DNA from 3 places in the Clostridium intestinale genome. Region 2 is predicted to be linked to each of the others. Evidence: a T-box and tRNA genes for the amino acid it is inferred to sense, from the RefSeq annotation. Region 2 holds a T-box; the other regions hold tRNA genes.

Region 1 (4,609 bases), 2.0 Mb from region 2:
CCCCAGCCATTATTAACGCACATAACATAGTTAATGTCATCCCCTCTTACTTTAAATTGCCCCTTCTTTTCTTATAACAGCTATAACTGTCTTAAATAATATCTTTATATCTAATACTATAGATCTATTATCTATATAATACATATCCATTTGTACTCTTTCATCATAGGTAGTATCACTTCTGCCATTTGCTTGCCAAAATCCAGTTAAACCTGGCTTTACAGAAAAAAGTTTTTCTGCATATTTTCCGTATTTAACTACTTCCTTTTGAACTATAGGCCTAGGACCTACTACACTCATATCCCCTTTAATTATATTAATTAATTGAGGAAGTTCATCTAAGCTGGTTTTTCTCAAAAATGCTCCTATTTTAGTAACTCTTGGATCATCATCTAGTTTGAAATTTTTTTCAAACTCCACTTTTTGCTCTGGTGTAAAGTTTTTCAAAACCTCTTCTGCATTCTGAACCATACTTCTAAACTTATAGACACTTATGGTTTCTCCTTTATATCCTATTCTTTTATGTCCAAAAAACACTGGACCTTTTGAATCTAATTTAACTAAGACAATTAAAATCAAAAACAATGGAGATAAAATTATTAATAATAAAGTTGAACTAACAACATCAAATATCCTTTTAAAAAGTGAATATATTTTTAAACTCATGCTTATTTCTCCGTTGATTTTTTTAGGAATATTATAATCTAAATTTTGCATGTTACCCTCCAAAATTAAGAATTTAATTTATTTAAAGTTACTTAAATACCATTTTCTTCATAACTTTTGCAATACAATTCTATCATAATTAACTTACTAGTGTCTATTAAACTACAATTTTGTTACTAAATCTTTATATATAGAGTATAAAAAGGCAACATATTCCTCATAATATTTATAAATAGGTTACTAAATATGTTATTTTTTATTATTTAAAAATACTTTTAGCGCATCTTCCCAGTTTCTCATTTCATCTCCAATAGTGACTCTTAACATCATGTTATCTAAAGATGAATAAGATGGTCTTTTTGCTGCTCTTACATAATCATTAGAAGTAACTGGATCAACTTTACATTCTATATTAGAAAATTCAATGATTTTGCTAGCAAAATCATACCAAGAACACTCTCCAGTTCCTGTACAGTGATAAGTACCATATTCTTCTGTAACAGCAACTTTTAACATATGATGTGCTAAATCTTCTGCATTGGTTGGATTTCCTCTTTGATCATCTACAACTGTTAAATAACCTTTTTCTTTTCCTGCTTTAATTATAGTATACACAAAATTGCTACCTTCATATCCATATAGCCAAGCTGTTCTTATTATATAATATTTGTCAGCTATTTCTCTTACAAATTTTTCTCCAGCTAGTTTAGTTTTTCCATAAACACTTACAGGTATTGTTTCATCATACTCCTTAAATGGCACTGTTCCTTCTCCACTAAATACATAATCAGTAGACACATGGATCACTTTAGCATTTACTTCATTAGATATTATTGCCAAATTTCTAGGTCCTAACGCATTTATTTTAAAAGCTAAATCTTCATTGCTTTCACAGGCATCTACATTTGTATACGCCGCACAATTTATTATAATTTCTGGCTTAACAGCAGTTAAATAACTTCTTACAGCATTTATATCTGTAATATCAAGTACATCAACATCCACACCTATAATTTCAACATTTTCATATTCTTTTGGTAGCTTACCTATTTCTGATTGTCCATTTCTTAATATATTAGTAATTTGCTTTCCTAATTGTCCTTTTGCTCCAGTAATTAAAACTTTCATAAAACAAACCTCTCTTTTTTTAAATTTTACAAATCTATTTTATTAATTGACCTTCTATTTAAATATTCAACAACTTTTATAGTATCATATAGTCATTTTTCATTCAATTAAAAGTCTTTTTTGTAATAAAATTTTAAGCAATAAAAAGACTTTAATCAAAATCTGATTAAAGTCTTTTATGGCAGGGGCAGTAGGACTCGAACCCACAACCAATGGTTTTGGAGACCACTACTCTACCAATTGAGCCATACCCCTATATGTTTTTGAACATTAGTTATATTAACATAAATTTCTTACTAGCGCAAGTTTTATTACTTAAAATACTTGTTATAAATTATTTCTATGACTCCACTCTATAGATTCCATATAACTACTTCTTAATTCATCCGTGCTAATATTAAAATATTCCATAAGTTCAAATATCTTATCTATCTTTCCTTGTTCATAATTTAATATTAAAGATAATAAGAAACCATATTTATTGTTTTTTTCTCCTATTAATGCACTTTTTACTTCCTCATCAACTAAAATTTCCTCAAGTATCTCATCTATTGGTTTTTCTAAAATCACATCAACTAAAGATAACATACCTGTCAAATAAGCATTAAATGAATCATTCTTGAATCTTGTTTTCAGAAATATTAATTCACCAAATTTTGCTCTTGCTAAAGATTCAAATATTATAAAATCAGGTCTGTCATCCCCTATTGCTTTTATTGATACTAAATACAACCATTTTTTTACCTGAGTTTCTCCTGTATATGATAGGGCTTGTTTTATGGATGTAATTTTATACTTTAATCCAAATTCAGCTGAATTTACTATTCTGAGCAATTTATAAGACAAAGATATATCTTTTTTTATCAACTCTTCAACCTTTTCTAATGAAAAGTCCTTAGAGTTTAATTCCTCCATTAATCTCATATGTATAATCTTATTTTCAGGTATTTTTTTACCTGATATAACTACGGGTTTACTTAAGTAATAGCCTTGAAAATACGAATACCCATATTTTACTGCATCATTAAATTCCTTTATGGTCTCCACTTTCTCAGCTAGAAACTTTATATTTTTGTTTTTTATCTTTTTAATAACTTCTTTTCGCTCTTCCCCTTTAGTAATCCTAAAATCGACTTTAATAATATCAACAAACCCCATCAAACTCTTATATTTATCATGAAAAACAAAATCATCTAGGGCTATTGTGTATTTCATTTCCTTAAGCTTTCTACATATGTTAATTATCTCTAGGGTTGGTTCTATATCTTCTAAAATTTCAACTATAACATATTCTGGAGACAACAAATCTAAAATGTTAGATTTTAAAATATTTTCAGTGAAATTAATAAATACCTTTTTACTTTTAGCTATTTTTTCTATTCCAAAATTAAATAAAGTATTTTTTATGACTTCTATTGTTGCATTATCTCCATCTACACTATTATATTTATTTAACATTCCAGTTCTAAATAATAATTCGTAGGCTATTATTTTATTTTTTTTATCAAATATTGGTTGCCTTGCTAAAAAAATATCCATTTAAAATCCCTCTCAACATTTTCTAATTAATACTATTTTAGCCTACTCATTAATTTGTTACAATTTATTTCTATATCCAATAATTGCAAGCAAAATAAAATAGCCCTAAAGGCTATTAACTTTGTTCTGGATCTCTTTTTCTAGGCTCATTTTTGCCAAGTTTTCTTGACTCTTTTGAATAACCTATTTCGTTAGCTGTCTCCATTTTCATTTTATTTAATTCCTTTTGAGTTTTTTGACCTGCTTTTTTATTTTCTTTAGAATTTTTGTTATTTTTGTGAGCCATTTAATATCACTCCTTTTTATTTTCTAGATTTAGTATTACTTCTATTTTTCCATACTATACGGTAAATTGATTGGTACTATAGTCTTTATTTTCTTATAACAATGTTGGAATTAAAAGTTGGTGATACTATCTCTCAGTTACATTTCTAAAACTTTATTTGTGCACCAACTTTTTAATGGAACATTGATATATGCATTTTCATTTTAACTATTACAATATATATTTTCAGTACTTACCTACAAAGAAATAGACACCTCTAAAAATCTATTTTTTAGAAGTGTCTATTTTTGTTTATATTTCTTTAAAGCCTATCAGCTCAATATTATTTTCATTAATATATGTTTTAATTTTTTCTGAAGTTAAAACCCTAAATTCCTCTGCTCTATGTTTGTTATATGAGGTTGCATTTATTAAATCCTCATCTACATATGCTGGATGACACATTATTTCTAATACTTCCTCATCTTTAGCGTCTTCTAATACCTTTATTAAGTAATCTTCACTTACTCCTTCATTATAAAAATCGATACACATATCATCCGTTGTTTTTATATTATTATCTTTGAAGTAATTTAAATTTTCTATAAACGGGCATCTAACTGGAAGGTTATATTCTTTTGCTAGTTCAAATACAACATCTAGCCCCTCATTTGTAAACGCAAATGCATGATGATGTCCATCTAAATGAGTTGGCACTATTCCCATGGAAATAATCTTTTCTATCTGCGCTTTAAATTCTTTTTTAACTTCCTCATAGTTTATATTTTCAACTAAATCTATTCTTCTATGAAAATTTCCCTCTTCTGAAACTATGGATTTTATCTCTTCTCTAGGAAGTATTGGTTTACCCCAGGTTAAAGTTAGGTGAACTCCTACATTTTTTACTCCTCTAACTTTTGCCTCTTCAATAGCTTCCTTTATATATAGTCCATTTGCCATGGCAGTAGTTTCTGTTACTACCCCTTTTTCCATAGAATCTAATATACCTAA
Region 2 (4,609 bases):
TGACTCTGTTAAAGGAATCCCTACTCCTCTTCTAACGAAACTCTTAGTCTCACAATAAATCATAGTGTCACTTTTCTCAAAAACAATAACAACATCACCCATTAAGATATGTTCATTAGCATCTTTCATATCTTTAACAGTTCCTGCTAAGTTCATTGTTATTACTTTAGTTAATATATCATCAACATTTTTAATAGAATAATTTTTAGAAGTTAATGGAGCTACTATATATTCACTTATAAATGCGCTAGAACATAATACATCAATAAATATCAATGTTGCTTTTCCAAGTGGGGTCTCTATATCTCTATATTTTACGTCAAAGGTATTTTCATATGTTTTTTTCAGTTCTTCTAAGTAGTTATTCATAAACATCACCATTCCTTATTATTTTTCCTTTCTAGGTTTAATATTCCCAAATTTGCAAATACTATTTTTAAAAGTTACTAATTAAGAGGTGAATATTTTGAAAAAATACACAAGTAAACACCATATATTTTTAGTCTTGTGCGTTACATTAATATCTATAAAGACATATCCGATACTATTTTTATCATTAGGGGGAAGAGATAGTTGGTTATTAGTTCTTTTTTCATCCATACTTATTGGTGTTTTAGGTTATTATATAATTAATATATTTATAAAATTCAATATTTCAAGTATGAATGATTTATTTGAATCTTCCTACGGAAAATATTTAGGAAAAATATTTTTGTTTTGCTTTTCGCTTTTATTAATGTTTAATGCTATTGAAAGTGTCTCCATATTTTCAACTTCAATACACAACACTGTATTTATTGAAACGCCTGCTTGGTTTGCATTACTATTTTTTATATCAGCGTCTGCTTATATGCTTTGTATGGGATTCTCATCCATCCTTAGGCTTTCTTTAATTTCTATTGCTACTATGTTTTTGTGTATGTTAATATTAGCATTTTTATTTATACCCTATATTAAAATTAACTATGTTACCCCTGTATTCGGTAATCCATTTAATTTTAATTCATTACTTTCTATACTATACATATTAGGTTATTTCTCTTCTTTTGGAATAACCTTGCCTTATATAAAAAAAATTGAAGAAAAAAGTGAGTTGAAAAAGTATTACGCTCCTACCATGATTGTAGTATCAGTAATTTCAACTTATTCAGTTCTTAGTATTTTAGGCTTTTTTAATCATTTTAGAGGGGCGAATATATTTTTCCCTGAGTTTACTCAAGCTCAAAGAGTCGAGTATGGAAAATTCTTTGAGAGTGGTGAGTTTTTTGTTCTTTTACAAAATGTATTAGGCTTTATAATAAAGTATTTACTTAGTATATTTGCTATTTACATTATCTATAAAGACAAAATCAAAAATCCTAATAAATTTTTTATAACAATATCTATAATTAACTATATTATTAGTTATTACCTATGTAAAAATATCTTTACGCTAAGTTTATTCTTAGAGTTTTATACATTAATAAATATTTTATTTATGTTAATAATTCCAGTTATAGCTTCATTTTTGTATAGTATTAGAAAAAAACTTAAATGATCCTGTACATTAATTTAGGGCCAATTAGACATACTATTAATATATCCTATTTAAATGGAGGTGATATAATGGGATTCTTAAAATGGCTTGGAGGTATAGTTGTTTTCTTTTGGCTATTAGGTCTTCTATTTAAAGTAGGTGGCTACGCAATAAATGTTTTACTAGTTATTGCTGCTATAGTCTTTATAATAGATGCTCTTGTTGGAAGAAGAAAGAATTATTGAGTTGGTTGACATTATTCCTATTAATAACATATAATTATATTATAAAATTATATCATAACCTGTGAAAAGAAGTAGTAAACTTAAAAGTTACATTTAAGAGAGCTGTTTATGGTGGGATGCAGTATGTATACTTAAGTTGAATGGATCTTCGAGGTTTTTAACTGAAACTTTTAGTAGGTTAAAACGTTCGTCTAACGTTATATAGACAGGATATGAATGTATCTTCAAAGAAGAGATTACTACTCTTGAATTTAGGTGGCACCGCGTAAATAACGCCCTATGGACTTTTCCATAGGGCTTTTTTTATTCTTTAGGAAATTATATTATTTCAAAGTTGTGGATAACTTAAATTATATATGAATATAAGAAGTCTACATGAATCTCCTAAAGAATAAAAAACAAGAAAATTGAGCGCCTGCCAGTTTTTCCTCACATTCGTTTGGAAAGGTAGATGCGCAAAAAAGTCGACGGCTCATAATCGCCTTGGCGACTTTTTTATATTGTAAAATTTGATATTTTTTATTAAACGCACATGGAAGGAGAACCAACTTATGGATGAAAGAAAAAAAGTTATTTTTAGTGGAATTCAACCCTCTGGAAATTTAACTATAGGAAACTACTTAGGAGCTTTAAAAAATTGGGTTAAGTTACAGGATGAATATGACTGTTATTTTTGTGTAGTTGATTTACACGCTATTACAGTTCGCCAAACACCTGCTGATTTAAGAAAAAGAACCTTAGAAGTATTAGCTATTTATATAGGTGCAGGAATTGATCCAGAAAAAAACACTCTGTTTATTCAATCCCACGTTCCAGCTCATAGTGAATGTTCTTGGTTACTTGGCTGTAATACCTATATTGGGGAACTTAGCAGAATGACTCAATATAAAGATAAATCACAAAAATTGGGTGATTCAATAGGTTCTGCACTATTTAATTATCCTGTATTAATGGCTTCTGATATATTACTTTACAACACTGATCTAGTACCAGTTGGAAAAGATCAAAAACAACATTTAGAACTAACTAGAGACATAGCTAATAGATTTAATAATGCCTACAGTGAAACCTTTAAAATACCTGAGCCTTATATACCTAAAGCCGGTGCTAAAATTATGAGTTTACAAGAACCTGAAAAGAAAATGTCTAAATCTGATGAGAATCCTAACTCTTATATTTTAATAATGGATCCTCCTGATGTCATAAGAAAGAAAGTTAGTAGGGCTGTTACAGATACAGTTGGAAAAATAAATTATTCTGATGAACAACCAGGAATAAGAAATCTTATAAACATTTTAAGTTCAATTAAAGGTATAGTTCCAGAAGAAATAGCTGCTGATTATTCTGATAAAGGATACGCTCAATTAAAAAGCGATGTCGCAGAAAGTATAATTGAAGAATTAACCCCTTTACAAGAAAAAATCAAAAATCTTTTGGCAGACAAAAATTATCTGGAAAGCATATATAAAACAGGAGCAGAAAAAGCAAATTATACCGCTAATAAAGTCCTAAGAAAAGTTCAAAAGAAAATAGGTCTTATTCCTAGGTAATTAATTTATAAGCAAATTAATGCATATAAAAACGTCAAAACTAGTTTAAGTCTTGACGTTTTTATATACTTGTATAATATAATAGTAACTGAAATTATTTTACGGTTTCCCATGGTTTAGTTTTTAAATACTCTGAAAATGCATCCCTCAAATCATCTTTTCTAAGGGCATACTCTACTGTAGCTTGTAAAAATCCTAGTTTATCTCCAACATCATATCGTCTTCCTTCAAAATCATATGCATACATAGCCTCTTGAGATATAAGTTCTTTTAATGCATCTGTAAGCTGGATTTCTCCACCTTTTCCAGGTTTAGTTTTCTCTAGTATATTAAATATCTGTGGTGTTATTATATACCTTCCAAGAATAGCAACATTGCTAGGCGCTTCATCTCTAGACGGTTTTTCTACTAAATCTTTTACTTTATAAACCCTATCTTCAATATGGATACCATCTACTATCCCATACTTATTTACATCATCTTCAGGAACCGTTTGCACCCCAAGTATGGTTGTTTTATATTCATTAAAGCACTCTATCAACTGTCCTAAACATGGATTCTCGCTATGTACTACATCATCCCCTAGAAGTACTGCGAATGGTTCATTTCCAACAAAAGTTTTAGCACAAAGAATTGCATGCCCTAATCCTTTAGGCTCTTTTTGTCTTATATAATGAATATCTACCATTCCAGATATATCTCTTACTAAATCCAGCAAATCTTGTTTTCCTGATTTTTCTAGTTCCATTTCAAGTTCTATAGATTTATCAAAATGATCCTCAATAGATTTTTTGTTTCTACCTGTTATTATTAATATTTCTTCTATTCCTGATGCTATTGCCTCTTCTATTATATACTGCATGGTTGGTTTATCAACTATCGGTAACATCTCTTTAGGTAAAGCCTTTGTTGCAGGTAAAAATCTTGTTCCAAGTCCTGCAGCTGGAATTATAGCCTTTTTAACTTTCATACTAACTCTCCTCTCATAAATAAAATATCTCAATAAAATATTACCATATAATTTTATTGAAAGTCTATATTTTACAATGTATCTATTTATTGAAATAATTTTGTAATTTACACTAAGATACGATTGTGTTAAAATACAAATCATGGGAAGGAGTGTATTATTGTGGAGGATAGAAAAAGAAGAAGTAAAGGCCCTAATAAAAAGAAGAAGAAAAATAAAAAGAAATGGATTATATTATCATTATTGCTAGTAGTTTTAATAATTGCTGGTATAGGTGTAGGATTAACCATGTCTATGCTTGGTAAAGTTGATAAGGTTGAAATTAATG
Region 3 (4,609 bases), 2.0 Mb from region 2:
AATATTATTTCTCTCTTCATGATTAGAATAGAGATCTTTTTCAGTTAAATTTTTACTTTCTTCTAAAGATATATCATAAAATTCTAGTATTTTTTTATTAACCTTTATGATTTTTCCATCCTTAAATCTTTCTATAATTAAAGGATACGGATTTATTTCAAATAATTTTTCTAAGTTACTTTTATTGTAATAATCATCTTTTCTGAATCTATATGTAATTACTACTAATATATAAGTCATTATGACCATAATAGTTGAATTAATTTCTTTGGTTGCCAATTCATATTTATCTTGCACAATTAAATTTAAACCCACTATAAACATAGCGTGATTCATAAAAAAAGTACAAAACATAAAAATTGGTTCCAAAGGAAGTGCTGCTGCAACAAGGACACAAACTATAATATATGAATCTATGTTTCCTGTAAGATATTGACTATTTAAAGATGACAACATCCCTACCAATAAAGTTGAAATTAAGTATATTTTAATAACAAAAGATATATGTTTATCCTTAACATTCTTATTCTTTTTTAAATAAAATTCATAAATACCTAAATATAAAAAACATCCTAAAATTATTATAAAATGCATAACTCTAAGATTTCTAAGATAATATGTACCCTCTAGTTCTTTAAAGGTTACAAAATCTATATAGACATAATAAGCACTTAAAATAATTATAGCTATACATACAAATTTTATTCTAAGTAAAATCAAGTTGTTATTCTCTTTTTCAAATTCCTTATTGACTCTATTTTTATTTTCATCTAAGTTATAGTCAATATTTCTTATATTGTAGCTGAAAAAACTCTTTATCCATTCCATAAAATCAATCCTATCTATCCAAGTAACTAGATTATAACATAGTACTATATTATTAGTAATATCCTATAATTCATTAAAAAAATCTTATATTTTTAGGATATATTGTAAATCAATGAGTTTACATATATAATATTATTATAGTACTATTTATTATCTTATGGAGGCTCGATTGTTTATATGAACATTTTAAAAGAAATTTTTAAAAAACTGTCCATTATAGAAGGCTTTTATGATTATATAAGAATTGTTGACCCCATAAATAAATTAGTCTTTGATTCAGATTCATTGGAATACTCTAATATACCTTGCTACAAGCATTTTGAAAATGAATCTCCATGCAAAAATTGTGTTTGCAGCAAAGCTCTTACTAACAATAATCTTTTCGCGAAATTAGAGAATAAAGGTAAAGAGGTTTTACTTATACTATCATGTCCAATAAATATAGATGATAGCATTTATATTGTGGAAATATTTAAAAGTTTAAATAGAGATATGTCTAATAAATTGCCTAACTTTAAAAGTATAGTGGATAAACTAAATGATACAACTGTTAATGGAGTCTTTGGTAATAATAACTCGCTTTAATACAACTATGCATACCCATGGAGGTGTATATGGATATGGATAAAATAGAAAAAAATCTATTTGAGCTAGATAAGTATATATCAGAAGTTAGAGATACCCTTAACGAAATTAGCGTTACTTGCGACGAGGAAGCTCCTCGCCTTCAGTTAAGCCAATACTTAGACGAGCTTATAGTAGAATATATGAAATTAAAAATGAATAAGATAGAAAAATAAACAAGCTGGATTTTCATCCAGCTTTTTTTGTTTTTATTATTTTAAATTTATGTTCCTATTCTTTATATAAAACAAAAAATCCAACAGAATAATTCTGCTGGACATATATGGCAGGGGCAGTAGGATTTGAACCCACAACCAATGGTTTTGGAGACCACTACTCTACCGTTGAGCCATACCCCTAAGACACAATAGTTATAATATCATAATCCCAATTTATTTGCAACATATTTATCAAATATTTTTTCATTCTAGCTTTTTAGTGCCTAAAGTTAGGTTTAAACTTTTAAATAGCTCATCTATAGCCTCTTCTAAAGTATGAACGTAATCCTTATCTTCACTATAATACTTCACTTTTATTAAGTGAACATTATTTAACTCTAGAGTTTCTCTATATTTATCAATTTGTTTATCATCACTATATAACACTATCTTATTATGAGCTTTAGATTTTATAAGTTTATCTAGCTTATTATTATCTAACGCTTGTACTTTACTGTTTATATATTTGCCAAAGTACTCTAAAGAATAGTCGGCATAATAGAAGTCTGCACTTTCTAAATTCTTAAGTACAGTTAGCTTATCTAGATATGCTTCTTCAAATCCCTTTATAACATCATTATAATTAGTCTCATAGTATTCTTTATTGTTAGGGTCATAAGCTTGGAGCTCATTTTTAATATTAAATAAAGCTATCTTATAGTTTTCAAAGTCCATCCAATAATATGGATTTTCATTTCCACCTTCGATAGTTAATACCTTAGTCCCTCTTGAAATATCTACAACTGATACCTTATCTTTTTTTAATTCTGATATTAAATCAGTAGCCCAAGGTTCAAAATTTTTGCCTGTATATATAAATAAATCCATATTGGAAATATTGTTTATCACATCTTCATCAAAAGTAAAGCTTTTTATTTCTTCTTGGTCTTTCGCCAAATATTCTACGTTATGTTTATCTTTAACTAGCTCATTAACCATTAAATACACTGACTTATTAGATGTCATTATATTAAAAAAAGGTTCTCTAATCTTATTAGACTCATTTGCTTTACTAGATAAAGTCATCTTTGGATATATGGATAAAACTATAAATGCTATAAGATTTATAATTAACATCCCAAAGGTAATCTTTTTCATAATTTTCCTCCGACTTATTTACTTACATTTCTTATTGTATTACATAGTATTATTATATTCAAAGGATATTCCTAACATTTAATAAATTCTTAATTATTTCACTCTTTACTTCTTTTCTTTTTTTACGAAGTTGGATAGAATAGTAAGAAGATACTTTAAAGAAAAGGAGTTTACTTATGGAATTTATTGTTGATTCTGTAGAAAAAACTATGCACATTGGCTATATGCTAGGTGAATTAGCTAAGGCTGGTGATGTATTTTGTTTAACTGGTGATTTAGGAACGGGTAAGACCCATATTTCTAAAGGATTTGCTAAGGGTCTAGGTATATCTGAGCATATTACTTCCCCAACCTTTACAATTGTTAATGAATATAATAGCGGACGACTTCCGCTTTACCACTTTGATGTTTATAGAGTAAATGATTCTGATGAAATTATGGCTATAGGTTTTGATGAATATATTTTTGGTAATGGCGTGAGTCTAATTGAATGGGCTAACTACATAGAGGATATCATTCCAGAAGATTTTGTCCACATAAGCATTAAAAAACTTCCGCACTTAGGAGATGAGTATAGAAAAATATCTATCAGACCTTATGGGGAAGGTTATTCGTACATAAAGGAGTTAAAACTATGAATATATTAAGTGTAGATTCTTCAACAGCTGTTGCAACTGTTGCACTTTTAAATGAAAATGGAGTTTTAGGTGAATATAATTTAAATTATCAAAAGCAACATTCTGTATTACTTTTACCTATGATTGAAACTTTACTTAAAAATAATAATTTAAAGATAAAGGATATAGATGGTTTTGTTATTTCTGAAGGTCCTGGTTCCTTTACTGGACTTAGAATAGGTCTTGCCACCATAAAAGGTATGTCATTAGGTATAAATAAGCCTTTTGTTTCTATTTCAAACCTAGATGGCTTAGCTTATAACGTATTTAACTTTACTGGTATTATATGTCCTGTTATGGATGCTTTAAGAGGTAATGTCTATACAGCTTTATATAAGAATATAGATGGTAAGCTTACAAGGCTTTCTGATTACCTTAATATTTCTCTTAAAGAACTTTCTGAAATATTAAATGAATATAATGAACAGGTTCTTTTTATAGGTGATGGAACAATAAAATATAAGGTGGAGCTTAAGGATTTAAAAAAGGAAGCGGTTTTCCCTCCTCTTCATCTTAATTATACAAGGGCTTCTTCTTTAGGAGAATTAGGTCTTGCTAGACTTTTAAATGGTGAAAAAGATGATATTAATAATTCAATACCTCTTTATTTAAGGAAATCCCAAGCTGAAAGAGAGTATGAAAGGAAATTAGGATTAGAGTAATGGATGAATTTAATTCTAAACAATTCACAATTGTAGACATGACTTCTGAACATCTTGTTGATATATGTGAGATTTCTATTTTTTCATTTCCCATTCCTTGGAGCTATGATTCTTTTAAGAGAGAGCTAAAAAATAAATTAGCTTCTTATTTAGTTGTTATTATGGACAACAGAGTAATAGCTTATGGAGGTATATGGGTGATATTAGAAGAAGCTCATATTACTAATATAGCGGTTCATCCAGATTATAGATGCAAAGGTATAGGTGAAACTTTATTAAATGCGCTTTTAGATAAGGCTTATGCTAGAGGTGCAAAGGAAATAACTTTAGAGGTAAGAGTATCTAATCTTCCTGCTCAGTGGTTATACAAAAAATTAGGTTTTTCTGAAGAAGGAATTAGAAAAAACTACTATGAAGATAATAAAGAAGATGCTCTTATAATGTGGAAAAGATAAATGTCCTAACATTAGAGCAAATATAAAAACCCCGGAATATCCGAGGT

What was found. A T-box is a leader RNA that pairs with one kind of tRNA and senses whether it is charged. The one in region 2 lies ahead of trpS (tryptophan--tRNA ligase), so its partner is inferred to be a tRNA-Trp.
Region 1: it has a tRNA-Trp gene. The T-box ahead of trpS (tryptophan--tRNA ligase) is inferred to sense a tRNA for this amino acid. The anticodon was not compared.
Region 3: it has a tRNA-Trp gene. The T-box ahead of trpS (tryptophan--tRNA ligase) is inferred to sense a tRNA for this amino acid. The anticodon was not compared.

The regions. Positions count from the first base shown of each region.
Region 1 covers NZ_CP121166.1:2,734,197-2,738,805, forward strand. Annotated here, with positions in the region: gene P8F83_RS13955 (mannose-1-phosphate guanylyltransferase) at 1-28, opposite strand, end outside; gene P8F83_RS13960 (sugar transferase) at 52-666, opposite strand; gene rfbD (dTDP-4-dehydrorhamnose reductase) at 916-1,794, opposite strand; tRNA gene P8F83_RS13970 (tRNA-Trp) at 1,974-2,049, opposite strand; gene P8F83_RS13975 (EAL and HDOD domain-containing protein) at 2,122-3,333, opposite strand; gene P8F83_RS13980 (small, acid-soluble spore protein, alpha/beta type) at 3,449-3,619, opposite strand; gene chbG (chitin disaccharide deacetylase) at 3,911-4,609, opposite strand, start outside.
Region 2 covers NZ_CP121166.1:46,895-51,503, reverse strand. Annotated here, with positions in the region: gene P8F83_RS00235 (spore germination protein) at 1-369, opposite strand, end outside; gene P8F83_RS00230 (GerAB/ArcD/ProY family transporter) at 467-1,537, shown strand; gene P8F83_RS00225 (lmo0937 family membrane protein) at 1,606-1,761, shown strand; T-box leader at 1,814-2,044, shown strand; gene trpS (tryptophan--tRNA ligase) at 2,313-3,311, shown strand; gene galU (UTP--glucose-1-phosphate uridylyltransferase GalU) at 3,406-4,281, opposite strand; gene P8F83_RS00210 (LCP family protein) at 4,438-4,609, shown strand, end outside.
Region 3 covers NZ_CP121166.1:2,744,874-2,749,482, forward strand. Annotated here, with positions in the region: gene P8F83_RS14015 (sensor domain-containing diguanylate cyclase) at 1-828, opposite strand, end outside; gene P8F83_RS14020 (hypothetical protein) at 1,006-1,413, shown strand; gene P8F83_RS14025 (Spo0E family sporulation regulatory protein-aspartic acid phosphatase) at 1,443-1,628, shown strand; tRNA gene P8F83_RS14030 (tRNA-Trp) at 1,737-1,811, opposite strand; gene P8F83_RS14035 (metal ABC transporter substrate-binding protein) at 1,875-2,768, opposite strand; gene tsaE (tRNA (adenosine(37)-N6)-threonylcarbamoyltransferase complex ATPase subunit type 1 TsaE) at 2,945-3,406, shown strand; gene tsaB (tRNA (adenosine(37)-N6)-threonylcarbamoyltransferase complex dimerization subunit type 1 TsaB) at 3,403-4,107, shown strand; gene rimI (ribosomal protein S18-alanine N-acetyltransferase) at 4,107-4,562, shown strand.